4 regions of the Thalassospira sp. ABD4_177 genome follow, and region 4 is predicted to be linked to each of the others. Evidence: predicted binding sites of a transcription regulator. Region 4 holds the regulator's gene; each other region holds the start of a gene.

Region 1 (4,678 bases), on a different contig from region 4:
GCCAATTTTGACGATGTCGTCAAAGGCTTCGACCTTGGCATCAAGGGTCATGCGCAGATGCTTAAGAGCGGGTTTGAGCTTTTCTTCGATCTCGACCACGGCGGCGATATGCATCGCGGCCGGGAAGCTGTCATTGGATGACTGCCCGCGATTAACGTGATCGTTGGGATGCACCGGTTCACGCTTGCCCATCGGCTTGCCAAGGATCTCGCACGCCCGGTTGGCGATCACTTCGTTCGTATTCATGTTGGTCTGGGTGCCCGATCCGGTTTGCCAGACAACCAACGGGAAATGATCCAGAAGCTTGCCTTCGGCCACCTCGGTGGCGGCGGCTTCAATCGCCTTGGCCAGTTCCGGATCAAGATTATCAAGGGCGGCATTGGCGCGCGCAGCTGCGAGTTTCTGAACACCGAACGCCTTGATCAGGGCATCGGGCATGCGTTCACCACCAATGCGGAAATTCTGTCTGGATCGCTGGGTTTGCGCCCCCCAATACCGATCGGCGGGCACATCAATTTCGCCCATGGTGTCTTGTTCGGTACGGGTGGTCACTGAATTGGTCACGATCAAAATCCTCCGTGTCAGAAACAAACTGACCGGGGCGGGAACCCGGCATGCAACACTTTGATATGTTGCGCACGGAATATGGTTTGAAATCCGGGGGAACGCAAACTCAATTGCGAACAAATCTTATTTTCAAAGTTGATCAGGTGATGCAGGCAACCTATTGAAGGTCATCACGCCATGCCAAAAGCCGTATGCCCGCGCGTTCAAGCTGGGATGCGAATTCCGGCTCCGGCTGGCGGTCGGTAATGATGCCGGTAAGTTCTTCGAGCGGCGCAACGTTTTCCAGATAGCGTTGATCAAACTTCGTATGATCCACCATCAGCCATGTTTCATCGGAGCGTTCCATCATGGCGCGCTTAACGGCCACCGCCCGGCGATTGACGTCGCTAAATCCCTGTCGGGATATGCCCGATGCACCGATAAAGGCGATATTGGCATGGAAACGACGCAGATATTCGATGGTGTCATTGCCATAGACGGCGTTTTCCCGTCGATCAAACTGCCCCGGACACATCAGGACATCATCATGGTCGGCAAGCTCGGCCATACCATGCACCACCGCATAGCAGTTGGTCAGAAAGGTGCGCGACAGCTTTGTCGTGCGGGCTGCCAGAAACGGCGCAATCTGGGCCACGGTTGATCCGGCATCGATCATCGCGACATCGCCGGACCGCACCATATCGGCGGCCAGCATGCCAATCCGCTCAAACCCGGCAACGGCAGAAAGCTGGCGTTCTGCCAAGTCAGGCTGATGGCCCATGGGGCGTGCCGATGCCCCACCGAACTCGCGTTTGATCAGGCCATCGCTGCTCAGCGCATCAAGATCGCGGCGAATGGTTTCGGTTGCAACGTCGAATCGTTCTGCAAGTGTGGCAACTCTCACATGGGGGTGAACTTGTAACTCTTGCAGAATACGTTGCTGACGCTCTTTTTTTCCTAAACGCAAAGCCACATCCCCCCTCAATTATCGCCGGTTTTGTGCCGAAGACAGCCATCTTAGCAACCTTGACCGAAACGTTTTGTTACAGTTTTGTGTTGATTTTCCAACTTTTTCAAATTCATAATGTTGGTTAAAGCAACAATAAAAACAACAAAACCACACTTAAAATGGCGGAAAACCGTCAGTCACAGGGAAGAAAGGTTCAAAACCAGTGTTTTCACATCCGAAAAAAACCGACAGTTTAAAACTGACCACCCTCCTTGCCGCAATCGGCATGGTCGGCATGGCATCCACCCCGGCCGCCGCAACAGATGACTGCATCGCGCGCGGCGATCTTGATCCGATTTATTGCGACATGGATGGTGATCTTGTTGCTGATGCCCCGGCCGCAGATCAGCTTGTTGATCCCGACACCCTAGTATTCGCTTATACCCCGGTCGAAGACCCGGCCGTGTATGCCGACATCTGGGACCCGTTCCTGCAGCATCTTGAAGACGTTACCGGCAAAGACGTGCACTTCTTTGCGGTTCAGTCTAACTCGGCAGAAGTCGAAGCCATGCGTTCAGGTCGCCTGCACGTTGCCGGCTTCTCGACCGGCCCGACCCCGTTTGCCGTGAACCTTGCCGGCGCCGTTCCGTTTGCCCTGATGGGGGCCGATGATGGTCGTTTTGGCTATACGCTTCAGCTTTACACCCGTACCGACAGCGGCATCGACAAGGTCGAGGACCTCAAAGGCAAACGCGTTGCGCATACCTCGCCGACCTCGAACTCGGGCAACCTGGCACCGCGCGCACTGCTTCCGGGTCAGGGCGTTGTTCCGGAACAGGATTACGAAGTTGTCTATTCCGGTTCGCACGACCAGTCGATCCTAGGCGTTGTTGCCGGTGACTATGACGCAGCCCCGGTTGCCTCGGAAGTTGTCGAACGTATGGCCCAGCGCGATCTTTATGATCCGAACGAAGTTAAAATCATCTACGAAAGCAAGCCTTTCCCGACCACTTCGTTTAACTATGCCCACAACCTTGCGCCGGAACTGGTCGAAAAGATCAAGGAAGCCTTCTTTACCTTCGACATGAAGGGCACCGCCCTTGGTGAAGAATTCAAAGGTGTCTCGAAGTTTTTGCCGATCACCTATCAGGATGACTGGGCGGTTATCCGCGAAATTCAGGCTGCCAACGGTGTCAAATACACCCCGGACAACCTGAAGTAATTCCTGACTTTCCAATCGATCCGAACTTTGCAGGGCCTGCCTTGGCAGGCCCTGTGCCACCCATATTATTCGGGGTAACGCAATGCTGCGTATCAAAGAACTTGTAAAACGCTATGGCGACGAAAAGGCAGTGTTGAAGAACCTGAACCTTGAAGTCCCGGGCGAGAGTGTTGTTTCCATTATTGGTGCGTCAGGCGCGGGTAAAAGTACCCTGCTGCGCTGTATCAACCGCCTTGTAGAACCGTCTTCGGGCTCCATCGAACTTAATGGTACTGAATTGACCAGCCTTGAAGGCAAGGCGCTGCGTCTGGCACGTCGCCGTATCGGCATGGTGTTTCAGGGCTTTAACCTGATTGACCGTCTGACGGTCATGGAAAACGTCCAGTCCGGTCGTCTGGGCTATCTGCCGGCATGGCGCGCCGTGACGCGCAAATATCCGCAGGAAGACATTGATCGCGCCTTCCATTTGATGGAACGCGTCGGCATCGCCCATTATGCCGACAAACGGGCTGATGAACTGTCTGGCGGTGAACGCCAGCGTGTTGGTGTTGTCCGCGCCCTGATGCAGGAACCTGAAATCTTGCTGGCCGATGAACCGACCGCATCGCTTGATCCGAAAACATCCCGTCAGATCATGGAACTGCTGCGCGCGCTCGCATCCGAGCTGCACCTGCCGGTTCTGATCAACATTCATAACGTCAACGAAGCCAAGGAATATACCCAGCGTATCGTTGGCATGCGCTTTGGCCGCATCATTTTCGATGGCGAGCCGGTTGACCTGAACAATGACGCGATGGACGAAATCTATGCCGGTGTGCCGGCCGAAGAACGCGGTGGTGCCGAAAGCAGCAATCACCTGCGCGAGGTCGCGGCACGATGAGCAGCACCGTTCAATCAACGGGCCGCAGCCGCACCTGGAAGAAGCCCCCCTTTATTGCCAACCCCGTGTTGCGCTGGGGCATTCTGGTGGCGGTTGCGGCCTATGTATGGTGGGCATTAACGTCCCTGCCATTCGACTGGGAGCGTATTCAGGACGGTGTCCCGCGTGCTATCCGTATCTTCAAGGGCGCCTTCCCGCCAAGCTTCCTGCGCGGCGAGTTGCTGTTTGACGGCTTTATGGAAAGCATCAAGATCGCCATCGTCTCAACCCTGCTTGGTCTGGCGCTCAGCGTTCCGATTGCCTTTGCGTCCGCATCAAACATCGCGCCCAAATGGCTTTATACCATCGGGCGTGGCGTCATCATTGTTGCGCGTTCCTTCCATCCGGTCATTGTCGCCATCCTGTTTGTCAAAGCCGTCGGCTTTGGCCCGCTGGCGGGCATCCTGACGCTTACGGTCTATTCCATCGGGTTCGTTGCCAAAATGCTGGCCGAACGGATCGAGGAAATCGACTGGGGTCAGGTCGAGGCGATCCGGGCTGCCGGCGGGGCGACATTTGTCTCCCTTCTATATGCTGTGATTCCGCAAATCATGCCCCGTCAGATCGGTCTTTCGATCTATCAGCTTGATAGCAACCTGCGCGCGTCTGCCATTGTTGGCATCGTTGGTGCAGGCGGTATCGGATCGACCCTTCTTAATGCCTTCGGGCGTTACGACTATGACTTTGCGCTGGCGATCACCCTTTGCATCATCGGTGTGATCCTTGTCAGCGAGGCCATCAGCGGCCGGATCAGGAGGAACCTATGGTAGCCACCACCCAACCTACCGGACCGGAAGCAATCGCCAATCGCGAATGGTCCCGCTACACCACCAAGGAGCGCTGGCGGCGTTACGGCCTGACCGCACTGGTCGCACTCGCCGTTGTCTGGTCGCTTTCCACGATCAATGTCATCTGGCCATGGCTTTGGGATGCCCCGGCCCAAATGGGCGATCTGTTTGCCCGCATGTTCCCGCCATCGCTTGAAGGTTGGCAGGAAATCGGCTGGACGTTGCTTGAAACCGTCAATATCGCGACGATTGCG
Region 2 (4,678 bases), on a different contig from region 4:
CATTGACCTTGAAGATTTCCCCGATGCGCAGCTTTTTGGCCGGTTTGGCAAACGCCACCCACGTGCCAAGGCCTTCCTGTTTGTGCAGGGTGACTTCAACTTTGGCTTCGCCGCGTTTGCCGAAAAGGCGGGCCGGAATAACGCGCGTATCATTGGAAATCAGCAAATCACCGGGACGCAGAATGTCGGGCAGCTCACGCACGATGCGGTCCTGTGTCGCGTCGCCTGACAAATCAAGCATACGGGCCGCATCACGCGGATTGGCCGGATGTTCGGCAATACGGTCGCGCGGCAATTCAAAATCGAACAGATCGACTTTCATGGATCAGGGCAATTCCGGGTCAATTGAAAAAGCAAATGAAGGGGCGTCTTATGCGCCCCTTCAGAACAAATCACAAGGCCATGAACGGCATATCTGATCCGCCCTGACCCTGTATCGGTTTGGGACTTAGCCCCGGGCCGGTTCCGCATTGACGCGCGGAGTGATCACACTCATCAAAAGGCGGAACGGTGCCAGGCAGGTCAGCGCCATGATCATCTTGGCGGCGAAATCGCCCATCGCCCACGTATCCCAGGGAAGGCCGGTACCGGCAAATGCGATTGAGAAGAACAAGGCAGTATCCACCGCCGAGCCGATCCCCGATGACACCAGCGGGGCTTTCCACCAGCTTGCGCGGCGCAGCTTGTCAAACACGGTAACGTCGAGCATCTGGGCAATCAGGAATGCCGAACCCGACGCGATGGCGATACGAGTGTCCGCAAAGATCAGCGACAAAACAACCGCCAACGCAAAACCGGCCAGCACGACAACACGTGCGGCGGCCGCCCCACGGGCGCGGTTGGTCAGGTCGGTAACAAGGAAGGCGACCGGATAGGTAAAGGCGCCATAGGTCAGCCAGTCAGCCAGAACGCCCGGCAGCGGGTATTCGACCAGAATGTTCGATGCGACAACGGTCACCGCCATGGCGAGGACCCCGAAAATGATCGCTTTCATGTTTTAGCCCTTCTAAGCAAGTGAACCCACGCATAACAAATCTCGCGGCCCACCGAACTGGGCGACGATCACGAACGGATTCTGTGTAACTTTGGTGCGGCTGTTTACGCGCAGACCAAAGGTCGGTCAAGGAAAAACGGCGATCAGGAAACCCTGATCGCCGCTGCAGATCGCTGCAAGTCGCCCCGGGGAAAGTGGGGCGCCGCGCCGCGAAACTATATTTATCTTAAATTACAGCATGATGCCGCGAATGGTGAAGAACAGCAGCGCACCAAGGAAGGCACCGGCCGGAACCGTCACCACCCATGCGGTTGCAATCGTCACCGCATAGCGACGACGCACCAGAAGGCGCTTGCGGAATTTCTTCTCTGCCTTTTTGGCTTCATTCGGATCGATCTGACGCAGTGCCTCGATATGGGCATCGGCCTGCTCGTCCTCAGTGCGATCCACCAGCATCGGCGGTGCAATCTTGCGACGACGATGTGACAGGCTTTCACGCAGGAAACCAACCCCGAACACCGCACCGACCGCGATGTGGGTCGAGCTGACCGGAAGCCCCAGCGCAGAAGCAATGATCACCGTAATCGCCGCCGACAGCGCCACCGTATAGGCACGGATCGGATCGAGCTTGGTTATCTTCGAACCCACCGTTTTAATCAGTTTCGGACCAAACAGGATCAAACCAGCAGAAATACCAACCGCACCGATCACCATTACCCAGATCGGGATCGGCGCAGAGGTCACGATTTCACCGCTATCAATCCCCGACACAATGGCGGCAAGCGGACCGATGGCATTGGCGACATCGTTCGAACCGTGGGCAAAGGACAACAGGGCAGCTGAAACCACCAGCGGAACCCGAAACAGCGATGCGATTTCCTTGCGGCGGCCATCCATATTGGCAGATGCCCGGATGACAGCCTTGCGCATCGGAATAAGGGTCAGGAAGAAGGCAGCAACACCAATCGCCAGCACGACGGAAATATCGGCCTTCCAGATTTTCTTGACCCCCTTCATCATCAGATAAACCGAGAAGACCGAGACCATCAAGGCGACCAGAACCGGCACCCATTTGCGCGCTGCCGTCACGCGGTCATTCTGGTACAGCACCCGGAATTTGATGAAGGCCAGGAAACCGGCCGCGATCAAGCCACCCAGCACCGGGGAAATCACCCAGCTTGCTGCGATGGTCCCCATGGTGGGCCAATTGACCGCGCCAATGCCAACAGCTGCCATACCGGCCCCCATCACCCCGCCAACAATCGAGTGGGTAGTTGAAACCGGCGCACCAAGCCAAGTGGCCAGGTTAAGCCAAAGGGCTGCTGCCAGAAGGGCCGCCATCATCGCCCAGACAAAGGTCTTTGCATCGGGCATGGCGGTTGGATCAATGATGCCTTTTTTGATGGTACCGACGACGTCACCACCGGCAATGATCGCACCGGCGGCTTCGCAGATGGCGGCAATCAACAAGGCGCCAACCATGGTCAGCGCCTTGGACCCGACCGCCGGGCCGACATTGTTGGCCACATCATTGGCGCCGATGTTAAGCGCCATATAGCCGCCGATAACGGCCGCGGCGATCAGAAAGCCGCTTTGCGGCAGACCACCCATGTGAAAGGCAACAAACGCACTACAGGCAAGGAGGAAAACAAGTGCCAGACCCAGCTTTGCACTAATCGACGCTGTTTCACCCAGCCCCGCATCCATGCGCTTTTGCCACCTGAGATCCTTATCCAGAGCAGTTTTCTTTACCGACATAATCAACCGTTACCATCAAAGGGAATCGACGGGCGGATCATGTCGAAGCCGGACCTCTTTGTTAAGGTTTTTTTGCGTATTTATGACACCCCACAATCAACCCATTGATCATAAACAAAAACGGCCCCACAAAGTGGAGCCGTTTTGGGGTAATCACACCGCTCGGAAGTGTTAGCGTCCGAACTGGTTCAACAGACCTTTCAGAAGTCCTTTTGCCGCGTCCTCGGCTGAGCCACTGCCAGATCCGGACGCGCCATCACTTGACCCATCACCACCAAGTGCCTTGTCGATGATGTTATCAAGAACCCGCACTGCGACCTTGTCCATCCGCCCGGTAATGGCCGGATCATCAATCTTGCCTTTGGCATAGACACTGAACGGCGGCAGTTCTTCGATTTTTTCCGAGAAATCAAAGTCGGCCTGCGTATCCATCACCCAGCGCGGCAGATCAAGGGTGGCATCCGCATCCGCCGTACCAACGCGCGAAACGGCAGCAACACGGGTGGTTTTGGCGATCCCGTTGGTGATGGTCATGTCGGCTTCGAGTGACTGCAGCAGATCATTATTACCGACCCCTTCAACCACCATGGCCTGCGGGCCCTGACGCAGCAGGGCTTCGATATTCAGGCTCGGGTCTGTCGAACGATTATCCGCATTGCTGAAACGCACATCATTCAAAACCAGATTGGCCGTGCCATTAAGTGCCGAGACCAGACGACGCGACGTGTTGCCATTGGCATTAACATCAAATGTCAGGCCTGCCCCACCCAGGATGGTGTCATTGGCAACCTTGATCGGCGCCAGGCTTTCGATCCGTGCGCCATCAAGTTTGCCGGCAAGGGCCAGTTTCGGCACATCCGCACTGCGGGCATCAAATGTCCCGTTGATCGCAAGATCGCCCTGCCCCAAAAGCCCGGTAAAGGACGGAATGGTCAGAAGACCCTCGACCAGATTTGCCTTCAGGTCAGGATTAATCAGGCTGTAGGTATCAAAATCAAGCTGGTCCAGTGCGATGGCGATATCTGCATCGATTGATCGCAGGGCCGACACATCAATCTCGTTGTCATCCCACGGCGTGCCATCGCGGGCATCGACACGGGTGACCGTCATGGATTTTGGCAGATTGAATGCCGCCTTGCGCGGACCACTGCCGATACCGGGCATAAGGCTTGCGCGTTCTGCTGCGGGCAGCAACGGATCGACGACAAGCTTGCCACCAGAAAGGCTGACAGAAAGCTTGGGCTGTGCCTGCGATGCGTCGAAACGGACGTTCCCATTGGTTTCAAACGCCCCAAGGATAAGCTTAAGACCATCCAGCGCGACATTCTGCGCATTGCCCTGAACATTACCCGACACCCCCAGACGGCCAAGATTGCCCGATGGCGTATAGGTCGGCGCCAAAAGTTCCAGCGCCCGGTTCAGGCTTGATGCCTGCACGGCAAGCTTGCCATCAATGCCCGGGTTACTGCCCAGCATTTCCGAAACAACCCCATCAAGGGCCACCTGCAGAAGCGGGTTGGAAACATCGACCGCAACCGTCGGACCAGTCACCGGACCGTTCAGACCAAGATTGGCCTGAACACTCTTGTAGCTGCTGGCCGGTGCCGGCAGGGTAATGCCCGTAAGCTTTGCCAGTGGTTCAAGCGTTTTGGCGGTCACACGCACCGACAAGTTATCAAAGGCCGGAACATTGGCCGAACCGTTAAATACACCCTTGGCGCTGGCCGAAAGCCCGGCGGCATCAGCAACGGCAAAGTTGGTGAGCGTAATATTCGGGCCGCTGATGCTGCCATCAATTGAAATGCCACGTACCGAAACACCCGATGAAATGATTTCATCAGCCGCCAGTCGGTAATTGGCCGCAAGCCCTTCAAGCGGTGCCAACGCATCCTTGATGACCTTGACCATATCGGGCTTTTCCGCAGA
Region 3 (4,678 bases), on a different contig from region 4:
ACAAGCCCAGCACCATGATCCTCTATAAGCAGCTTGATCCCTTCACCCTTGGCCGACTGGTTGCGATGTATGAACACAAGATCTTTGTTCAAGGCATCATCTGGAACGTCAATTCCTATGACCAGTGGGGGGTAGAGCTTGGTAAACAGCTTGCCAAGGAACTGCTGCCGATGGTCGAGGGCAAAGAAGACGCAGGATCGCGCGATGCATCCACCGCAGGCCTGATCAAACGTCTGCAAGGTTTGCGCGGCTAGGGTTTCTCAGTCGTCCTTTTCCGGGACGACGCGCAATCGATAATGACCCGAAGGGCGGTGTTGGCCATAGCTGACGCCGCCCTTTTCAAATGTCAGCCTGCCCTCGGCACACAATTGATCGGCCACCTGATGCACGCGCGGCATCAGATCACGCCAATAAGACCCGAATGATTTGGCGACTTCGGATGGGCAGATGGTTTTCTCCACGCCGCGCTGTGCTGCCATATCAATCACCCGCTGGCGCAGAATGGCAAAGGTTGGCTGATCTTCATCGAGCTGATCAAACATCATGACGCATGGCCTTGTGTGGCGGGTTTTGCGGCCTGCTTGCGCTGGCGACGGCACCGCTCGGAGCAATACTGAACCGCGTCCCAGCAGTCCTTCCATTTGCGTCGCCAGCTAAACGGGCGCGCACATGTCACGCAGGTTTTCTGTGGCAGATGGGCTTTGCCACGGTTCTGTCCGTTGGCATTTTTCGGCATATCAGTGCGATCAGGTTTTTGGTTTATCCAAGCAGGGTTTCGATCATCGAATGGGCGGCAGTTCGCCCGCTGCGCCAGGCCGCCTCGACCCGCGCACCAAGGCACCAGTCACCGGCGGCAATCACGCGGCCATTCATGCCATTAAGGTGGCTCATGCCCAGCGGGACTTCCGTTCGGGCATAACGCCAACGGTGTGCTTGCACCGAATGCAGTTCGGGCAGTTCGGCGCCACTGACATTGCGCAGCGCGTCGAGCAGTTTTTCAATCACGCGTTCCTTGTCATCTTCAAGATGGGCGCGTGACCATTCCGGGCTGGCATGCAGGACCCATGGATCGGGAGTGCGACGGTGGAACATGTCGTTGCTTTGCGTGCTGCGTGCCGCCCAGCTGATTTCGCGACTTGGATAAAGCATCGCATCAAATCCGGTCGGAAGCGGCTTTTCGAACGCGGCCATCACGGCCCAGCAAGGTGCCATAACCACCTCGTCAATCGGACCATAACGCGGGGCGAGTGGACGAAGCAGTTCTGCGGCCTGCGGTGCCGGGGCCGTCACAATGACACCGTCGAAAGGTCCATATACCCCATCCAAGTCATCATGAAGCATGAAGCTGCGCTGATTGACCGGCTCTATGCCAACGATGCGGTATTGCTTCTGGATCGGAAAGCTGTCCACCAAGGGGCGGATCAGTTTGTTCATCTGCGGCGCACCCTGATACCATTGCTCCTCGGCAAGGTTGCCGACATGACGGGTAATGGGCGAAAGCGCATCATTTGTTCCTGTGGCGGCGGTGCCGTCGGTGCGGTCCGTTTCGGCACTCACGCCACGATGCAGGTTGGGCGACCAGTTCTGGGCGGCGTTGAATTCGGTTGCTTCCTGAAGGAACGCGTTAAAGCCTGGATCGCGCGCAGTGACATATTGCGCACCATGGTTGAAATGACCGAACTCGGTCCGCCGCGATGCCAGGCGCCCGCCAAGCCCGCGGCTTTTCTCAAAAACGGTTACGTTCATGCGGATGCGATGCAAGGAGCTTGCGGCCTTTAGCCCGGCCATGCCCGCCCCAATGACGGCAATATTGACGTTCGACATGCTTGGCATCGGGATACTCCTGTTCGCTAACCACCCGTGGTGTTTTTGTGTTGTCATCTCGATACGGGAAAACCGCGCTATTGGAGCAGTCCTTGCCACAAGAAATTTATGAAACTGTAACCGACGGGTCATCAAACCGTTACAGCAAATCATCAAGCTGCTGGCTTTGTTGACGGTTATTCCAAGGGGGAAAAGATGCGTTCTTCACTGATGGCGACGGCTGCTGTTTCTTTGCTTCTGAGTGCCTGTGCCGGCTCATCTTCTGAAAACACCATGATGTCGGGCGATGTGGTCAATGCCGGCGCACATCCGATCACGATTGTGCCGATGGGCGAATATCGCACCGGGATGCTGGATGAAAGTGCCGCAGAAATTCCGGCATTCGATCCGGTGTCGAAGCGCATTTTCGTTGTGAACGGTGCGGACAAGGTGATCGACATTCTTGATATGTCCAACCCGTCCGAGCTCACCAAAATTGGCGCGATGGATCTGTCGAGCTGGGGCAAGGGTGCCAACAGTGTCGCCGTCATGAACGGTGTTGTCGCGGTTGCTGTTGAAAACGCTGACAAGCAGGCACCGGGTCAGGCTATTTTCTTTGATACCGAAGGCAATTTCATCTCGGCGGTCACCGTCGGTGCACTGCCCGACATGATCAAGTTTTCTCCGGATGGCAAATATGTGCTGGTCGCAAATGAGGGTGAGCCGAACGATGCCTTCACCAACGATCCGGAAGGAACCGTTTCGATCATTTCCATGGCCGGTGGCGCAGAAGATCTGTCGGCCGCTGATGTGCGCACGGTTGATTTCAACTTCCTGAATGGCGGTACGTTGCCTTATGGCATGCGCACTTCGAACCCGGGAACCTCAACCGTCGCACAGGATGTGGAGCCGGAATACATTGCGGTCTCCAAGAACAGCAAAACCGCCTATGTCTCGCTTCAGGAAAACAATGCAGTGGCGATCATTGATATCGAAACCGCCACGGTCAAACGCGTTGCCGGTCTTGGCTTCAAGGATCATTCGGTGCATGCCTTTGACGCCAGTGACAAGGACGGCAAGATCAATATCCGCACCTGGCCGGTCATGGGCATGTATCAGCCTGATACCATCGATGCGATAAACATCAATGGCAAGGACTGGATCCTGATCGCGAACGAGGGCGATGCCCGCGATTATGACGGCTATAGCGAGGAAACCCGCGTTGGCAAACTGACCCTTGATCCGGTGGCCTATCCGACAGCCAGCACCCTGCAAAAGGATGAAAATCTTGGTCGTTTGAAAACCACCACGGCACAGGGGGACATCGATTTTGATGGTGATGTCGATGTGATCTATAGCTACGGTGCGCGGTCCTTCTCGGTGCTTGATGCCGATGGCGAGATGGTCTTTGACAGTGGCGATGCGTTTGAGCAGCTCCTGGCGGCAAACTACGCCAATGTCTTCAATTCGTCGGATACCGAAAACTACAGCCGCGATAACCGCTCCGATGACAAGGGCCCGGAACCCGAAGGCATCGCCAGTGGCTATGTCAATGGCACGCCATACGCGTTTATCGGCCTGGAACGTCAGGGCGGTTTCATGGTCTATGATCTGACCAACCCGACCAACCCGCAGTTCGTGACCTATCACAGTGATCGCCGTTTCTCGGGCAACCCGGAACATGACACCGCCGGTGAACTGGCGCCCGAAGGTCTTCAATTCGTTGATGCCAAGGACAGCCCGACCGGCAATGCCATGCTGGTGGTGGCGTCCGAAGTATCGGGCAGCACCAAGGTTTACGACCTGAAGTAATCAACATTCAGGACAGATTTCTTGATGTGGGAAAGCCGGGCAATGCCCGGCTTTTTCGATTTTAGGCACCACATGGTAAAATGGTTCAAACCGTTGTCGAATTAGACTAAACTCCGGCCACGGTCAGGGACATGGCCGATAAAATCAGGGGAGTTCGGGACACTGACGACGCGACGTGAACCACATATTCTGGTCGTTGATGACGATCAGGAAATCCAGAAGCTTTTAAAAAAGTTCCTGCTGCAACACGGCTTTCGCATCACCACCGTTTCCGACGGTAATGAAATGCACCGTGCCTTGCGCGACTGGAAAATCGATCTGGTGATTCTTGATATCATGCTGCCGGGCGAGGACGGCTTTGCCCTTTGCCGCGATGTGCGGCGTACCTCCAAGGTGCCGATTGTCATGCTGACTGCGGTGGGCGAGGATACCGATCGTATTCTCGGCCTTGAACTGGGCGCAGATGACTATCTGACCAAGCCGTTCAATCCGCGTGAATTGCTCGCACGTATTCGTGCCGTGTTCCGCCGTTTTGAAACCGGTACGGTCGCACCGTCTGATAACGAAGTTACCCCGGCCCACAAGATCATTTTCGGTGAATGGACGCTTGATATTGGATCACGCGAATTGCGCGATGCCGATAATGTGGCGGTACACCTTTCGACCGGTGAGTTTTCCTTGCTTCTGGCACTGGTCAAGAACAACAAGCGGGCGCTCTCGCGCGAGCAGCTTGTCGATATTGTCCGTGGTCAAAGCTCGCTTCCGTTTGATCGCAGCATTGATATCCAGATCAGCCGTCTGCGCCGCAAGATCGAAAAAGACGCCAAGAACCCGAAACTGATCAAGACAGTGCGCGGCATCGGGTATCAGTTCTGCGCTGACACCCAAACGCTTTAGGGCCACCCATGGCCGATATGTTCGCAAATCTCAGCAATTATCTGCGCCGCTACAAGCCGCGCACGCTGGGCGGGCGTATCTTTATCCTGATGATGCTGGGCGGGTTGATCATTGCCGTGCTGAGCGCCATGGCATCCTATTACGTCATCGAACGCGACGAGCGCAT
Region 4 (4,678 bases):
AACGCGAAGACATTTCAACTGTTGCCGAACTTGGCGTTGTCTTCCTGCTGTTCATGATCGGGTTGGAGCTTTCGCGTGATCGCCTGCGGGTTATTGGCGGACGCTTTGCCGGGCTTGGTGTTTTGCAGATTGTGGTGTCGATGGCAGCCCTTTTGGGGCTTCTGGTGGCGATGGAGTATGCGCTGCCCACGGCGCTTGTCATTGCCGGTGCGCTTGCGCTTTCATCGACTGCGATCATCCTAAAACAGCTTTCTGACGACCGGCAGCTCAATACCCGGTTTGGCCGTGCCGCCCTTGCCATCCTGTTGCTACAAGACGTGGCGGTTGGCCCGTTCCTGATCATGGTGCAGGCGGCAGGCAATGCCGGAACGGAAACCAGCCCGTGGATGAGCATACTGCTTGGTTTCGGGTCGGTTGCGTTGCTGTTGCTGGTTGGGCGTTATGTCTTGCCGCGACTGTTTCGCTATATCGCGTCGCTTAAAAACCCGGAACTGTTTGCCATTGGCACATTGTTTGTCGTGCTGGCGGCCAGCACCCTTACCGAAGTTTCCGGTCTTTCGATGGCGCTGGGGGCCTTCATTGCAGGCGTGATGCTGGCCGAAACCGAATTCCGCCATCAGATCGAAGCCGATATCTCGCCGTTCCGTGGGGTGTTCCTGTCGCTGTTCTTCATGTCGGTGGGCATGTCGGTCAATGCCGACGTGGTTTATAACCAGTTCGGCACCATCGTCATGTGGCTTGTCTTGTTGCTCGCCATCAAGACGGCGGTTCTGTTCGGACTGGCGCGTGCCATGCGGTTTGAAACCGGTCTCGCGATCCGGGTCGCGATGAGCCTCGCGGCGGGTGGTGAATTTGCCTTTGTGATGTTTGCCCTGGCGGCCCAGAACGGGGCGGTGCCGCTTGATATTGCGGCGATGCTGATCCCGGTGGTGGCGATTTCCATGGCCCTGACCCCGACCCTGATCAGCCTTGGTCACAAGATCGAGGAAAAGCTCCATCCCAAGGAAGAAGACCAGCTTGGCAAGATCGCCGAAGAGTCCGAGGGCATTCAGCAGCATGTTCTGGTGATCGGCAGCGGGCGCGTTGGCCGGGTTCTGGCGCGGTTGCTTAAAACCCGGAACATCCCGTTCCTGGTGCTTGATAGTGACGCCCAGCAGGTTTCGCGTGGCCGGGCCGAAGGCCTACCAGTTTACTTTGCCGACGGGTCAAGACCGGAAACCTTCCGGGCGGCACATACCGACGAAGCAAAAATTGCGGTTGTTGCCATGGGGAACCCGCATGCGACGGAGAAGACGGTTGCGCTGTTGCGCCAGCATTATCCGCATCTGAAGATTTTTGCCCGTGCGCAGGACATCACCCATATCGGGCCGCTGTCACGCCATGGCGCGGATGCCGCCATCCCGGAGGTACTTGAAACCGGCTTGCGGTTATCGGATCACGTTCTGGCCGCCTGCGAGGTGCCGCAGGAAGATATCGATGCCGAAATCGCCAAATTCCGCCGGGCCGATATGCTGTTGATGAACGAACTGGCGCCGCGCACACAGCGAAAACAGAGAAGTTCCGAGGAAACCGACAAACCGGCCGAGGACACCCCGTAAAGCCATTCCGGATTTAAAACAAAAACCCCCGCTGCGCATCGCAACGGGGGTTTTTCATTGGATCGCGTGTCAAAACGGCTTAGGCCGCGGTTTCGGAATCCAGCGCATAACCGGCCGCACGGACGGTGCGGATGATATCGCGGGTGCCTTTGACGTCATTGAGTGCCTTGCGCAGGCGACGGATATGAACGTCAACAGTGCGGGTTTCGACATAGATGTTCGGGCCCCAGACCGCATTCAGCAACTGTTCGCGCGAGAAAACCCGTCCCGGATGTTCAAGGAAATAGCGCAGCAGACGGAATTCCGTCGGGCCAAGATGGATCGCCTTGCCATTGCGGCTGACACGGTGAGCGGCGAGATCCATTTCGATGTCGGAATAGATCAACTGCCCCTGTGGTTGCGCCGGACCGGACCGACGCAGAAGCGCCCGGATACGGGCCAGCAGCTCGCCAATGGCAAACGGTTTGGTGACATAGTCATCCGCGCCGGTATCAAGGCCGCGAATACGGTCGCCTTCTTCGCCGCGTGCGGTGACCATGATCACCGGAAGATCCCGGCTTTCGGGCTTGCGGCGGATCTGGCGGCAGACCTCGATCCCCGACATGACGGGCAACATCCAGTCGAGCAAAACCAGATCGACATGGGTTTCTGCCATGATTTTCAACGCTTCGTCACCGTCTCCGGCTTCGACGACCTGCATCCCCTCGCGTTCGAGGTTGTAGCGCAACATGGTTACGATTGCAGCTTCGTCCTCGACGATAAGAACCGTTGGGTCCATCTTCCTATGCTCCAGTGTCACTCATTCGGTTCGACAACAGCGAAGTTCGCTGCGTCGTTTTTTGGCCGGTCAACACCCGGCAGGTCCTCGCCCTTGATCCGGTAATAGATCGTTTCGGCGATGTTGGTGGCGTGGTCGCCAATACGTTCGATGTTCTTGGCAATGAACAACAGATGGGTCGACGCGGTGATGTTGCGCGGATCTTCCATCATGTAGGTCAGCAATTCGCGGAACAGCGAATTGTACATATCGTCCACTTCCTGATCGCGTTCCCAGACACGGTGGGCCTTGTCGGCATCGCCTTCGATATAGGCGTCCAGGACATCCTTGATGATTTCCTGGGCCAGCTTGGCCATGTTCGGGATCGCCTGAACCGGGCGGATCGGCGGGATCTGGTTCAGGACCTGGGCGCGTTTGGCGATGTTTTTGGCCAAATCACCAATGCGTTCGAGATCGTTCGACAGCTTGAGCGCGGTCACGACCTGACGCAGGTCATCTGCCATCGGCTGACGGAGCGCCAGCAGACGAACGGCAAAGTCCTGGACTTCCTGTTCGAGAACGTCGATGCGCTGATCGGACAGGATGACTTTTTCGGCCAGCTCGGAATCGCGTTTGACGATCGAGCGGATCGACGAAATAAGCTGGCTTTCGGCAAGCCCGCCCATTTGCGAGATGATGTTGTTCAGACGGGTCAGTTCCTCGTCGAACGAACTTACGATATGGGTATGATCTTCAGCCATTTATGCGTACTCCTGGCTCACTTAACCGAAGCGGCCGGTAATGTAACCCTTGGTGCGTTCGTCCTTCGGGTTGGTAAAGATTTGATCGGTTTCGCCGACTTCGACCAGCTTGCCCAGGTGGAAGAACGCGGTGCGCTGTGACACACGGGCAGCCTGCTGCATGGAGTGGGTCACGATCACGATCGTGTAGTTCGAGCGCAGCTCGTCAATCAGTTCCTCGACCTTGGCGGTCGCGATCGGATCAAGCGCCGAGCACGGCTCATCCATCAGGATGACTTCCGGGCTGACGGCAACCGCACGGGCGATGCACAGGCGCTGCTGCTGACCACCGGAAAGACCGGTTGCCGGCGACTGCAGGCGATCTTTGACTTCCTTGAGAAGGCCGGCACGTTCAAGCGAGGTCATGACGATTTCGTCAAGCTCGTCACGCGAATTGACCAGACCATGAATGCGCGGGCCATAGGCCACGTTGTCATAGATCGATTTCGGGAACGGGTTCGGTTTCTGGAACACCATGCCGATGCGCGCGCGCAGCTGAACCACGTCGATGCGCTTGTCATAAATGTCGCGGCCATCAAGGGTGACTTCGCCTTTGATGGTGACACCGTCGATGGTGTCATTCATGCGGTTCAGGCAGCGCAGGAAGGTGGATTTACCACAGCCCGACGGGCCAATCAGCGAGGTAACCTGCTTTTCGGCAATATCAAGGTTGACCTCATAGAGAGCCTGATTATCGCTATAGAAAAGATCAAGGTTACGCGCGGTCATTTTCGGTTTTTCGACCGACGGCTCTGCCGTCATTGCGCTCTGGGATACAGCAGCCATTTTACCACTTCCGTTCAAATTTTTTGCGCAGATACACAGCCAGTCCATTCATCAGGACAAGGAATGCCAGCAACACCATAATCGCTGCCGAGGTTTTCTCGACAAAGGCACGTTCCGGGCTGTCCGCCCACAGATAGATCTGGACCGGCAGAACCGTTGCCGGGTCAAGTGCCCCGCCCGGGATATCAACAATAAAGGCGACCATCCCGATCATCAGAAGCGGTGCGGTTTCACCCAGTGCCTGGGCCATGCCAATGATCGTGCCGGTCAGAATGCCCGGCATTGCCAGCGGCAAAACATGATGGGTCACGGTCTGAACCGGGGATGCGCCCAAGCCAAGGGCGGCCTGGCGGATCGACGGCGGCACCGCCTTGATCGCAGCCCGCGAGGCAATAATGATCGTCGGAAGCGTCATCAGGGCCAGCGTCAAACCACCAACAACCGGCGCCGAACGCGGCAGATGCATGACATTAAGGTACACCTCAAGACCGAGCAGACCAAAGACGATGGACGGGACAGCGGCCAGGTTGTTGATGTTGACTTCAACAATCTGGGTGAAGCGGTTCTTCGGTGCGAACTCTTCCAGGTAAACCGCAGCAAGAACCCCAATCGGGAAGGACAATGCCAGGGTGACAAGCAGGGTATAGAACGAGCCAACAGCCGCCCCCCAGATGCCAGCCAGTTCCGGCTCGCGGGAGTCACCACTGGTGAAGAAGCGGGTGTGGAACTGTTTTTCC

Evidence for each region. The regulator PhoB, encoded in region 4, activates phosphate uptake and scavenging genes when phosphate is short. The targets are predictions, from matches to a motif close to TNTCATAAAACTGTCA.
Region 1: a site for PhoB is predicted at 1,590-1,605, ahead of phnD (phosphate/phosphite/phosphonate ABC transporter substrate-binding protein). Genes of this name have one in related genera too.
Region 2: a site for PhoB is predicted at 2,825-2,840, ahead of ACXAF0_RS19315 (inorganic phosphate transporter). Genes of this name have one in related genera too.
Region 3: a site for PhoB is predicted at 1,929-1,944, ahead of ACXAF0_RS10445 (choice-of-anchor I family protein). Genes of this name have one in related genera too.

What each region holds. Positions count from the first base shown of each region.
Region 1 is NZ_JBSWWO010000001.1:1,328,184-1,332,861, reverse strand. It holds gene fumC (class II fumarate hydratase) at 1-564, opposite strand, end outside; gene ACXAF0_RS06085 (DeoR/GlpR family DNA-binding transcription regulator) at 725-1,519, opposite strand; gene phnD (phosphate/phosphite/phosphonate ABC transporter substrate-binding protein) at 1,719-2,717, shown strand; gene phnC (phosphonate ABC transporter ATP-binding protein) at 2,800-3,597, shown strand; gene phnE (phosphonate ABC transporter, permease protein PhnE) at 3,594-4,406, shown strand; gene phnE (phosphonate ABC transporter, permease protein PhnE) at 4,400-4,678, shown strand, end outside.
Region 2 is NZ_JBSWWO010000007.1:48,069-52,746, forward strand. It holds gene queA (tRNA preQ1(34) S-adenosylmethionine ribosyltransferase-isomerase QueA) at 1-322, opposite strand, end outside; gene ACXAF0_RS19310 (VUT family protein) at 449-994, opposite strand; gene ACXAF0_RS19315 (inorganic phosphate transporter) at 1,226-2,752, opposite strand; gene ACXAF0_RS19320 (AsmA family protein) at 2,924-4,678, opposite strand, start outside.
Region 3 is NZ_JBSWWO010000001.1:2,286,780-2,291,457, forward strand. It holds gene pgi (glucose-6-phosphate isomerase) at 1-254, shown strand, start outside; gene ACXAF0_RS10430 (DUF3253 domain-containing protein) at 261-545, opposite strand; gene ACXAF0_RS10435 (DUF2256 domain-containing protein) at 542-736, opposite strand; gene ACXAF0_RS10440 (NAD(P)/FAD-dependent oxidoreductase) at 760-1,833, opposite strand; gene ACXAF0_RS10445 (choice-of-anchor I family protein) at 2,020-3,615, shown strand; gene ACXAF0_RS10450 (response regulator) at 3,778-4,512, shown strand; gene ACXAF0_RS10455 (sensor histidine kinase) at 4,521-4,678, shown strand, end outside.
Region 4 is NZ_JBSWWO010000003.1:39,503-44,180, reverse strand. It holds gene ACXAF0_RS16170 (cation:proton antiporter domain-containing protein) at 1-1,598, shown strand, start outside; gene phoB (phosphate regulon transcriptional regulator PhoB) at 1,678-2,376, opposite strand; gene phoU (phosphate signaling complex protein PhoU) at 2,394-3,116, opposite strand; gene pstB (phosphate ABC transporter ATP-binding protein PstB) at 3,138-3,941, opposite strand; gene pstA (phosphate ABC transporter permease PstA) at 3,943-4,678, opposite strand, start outside.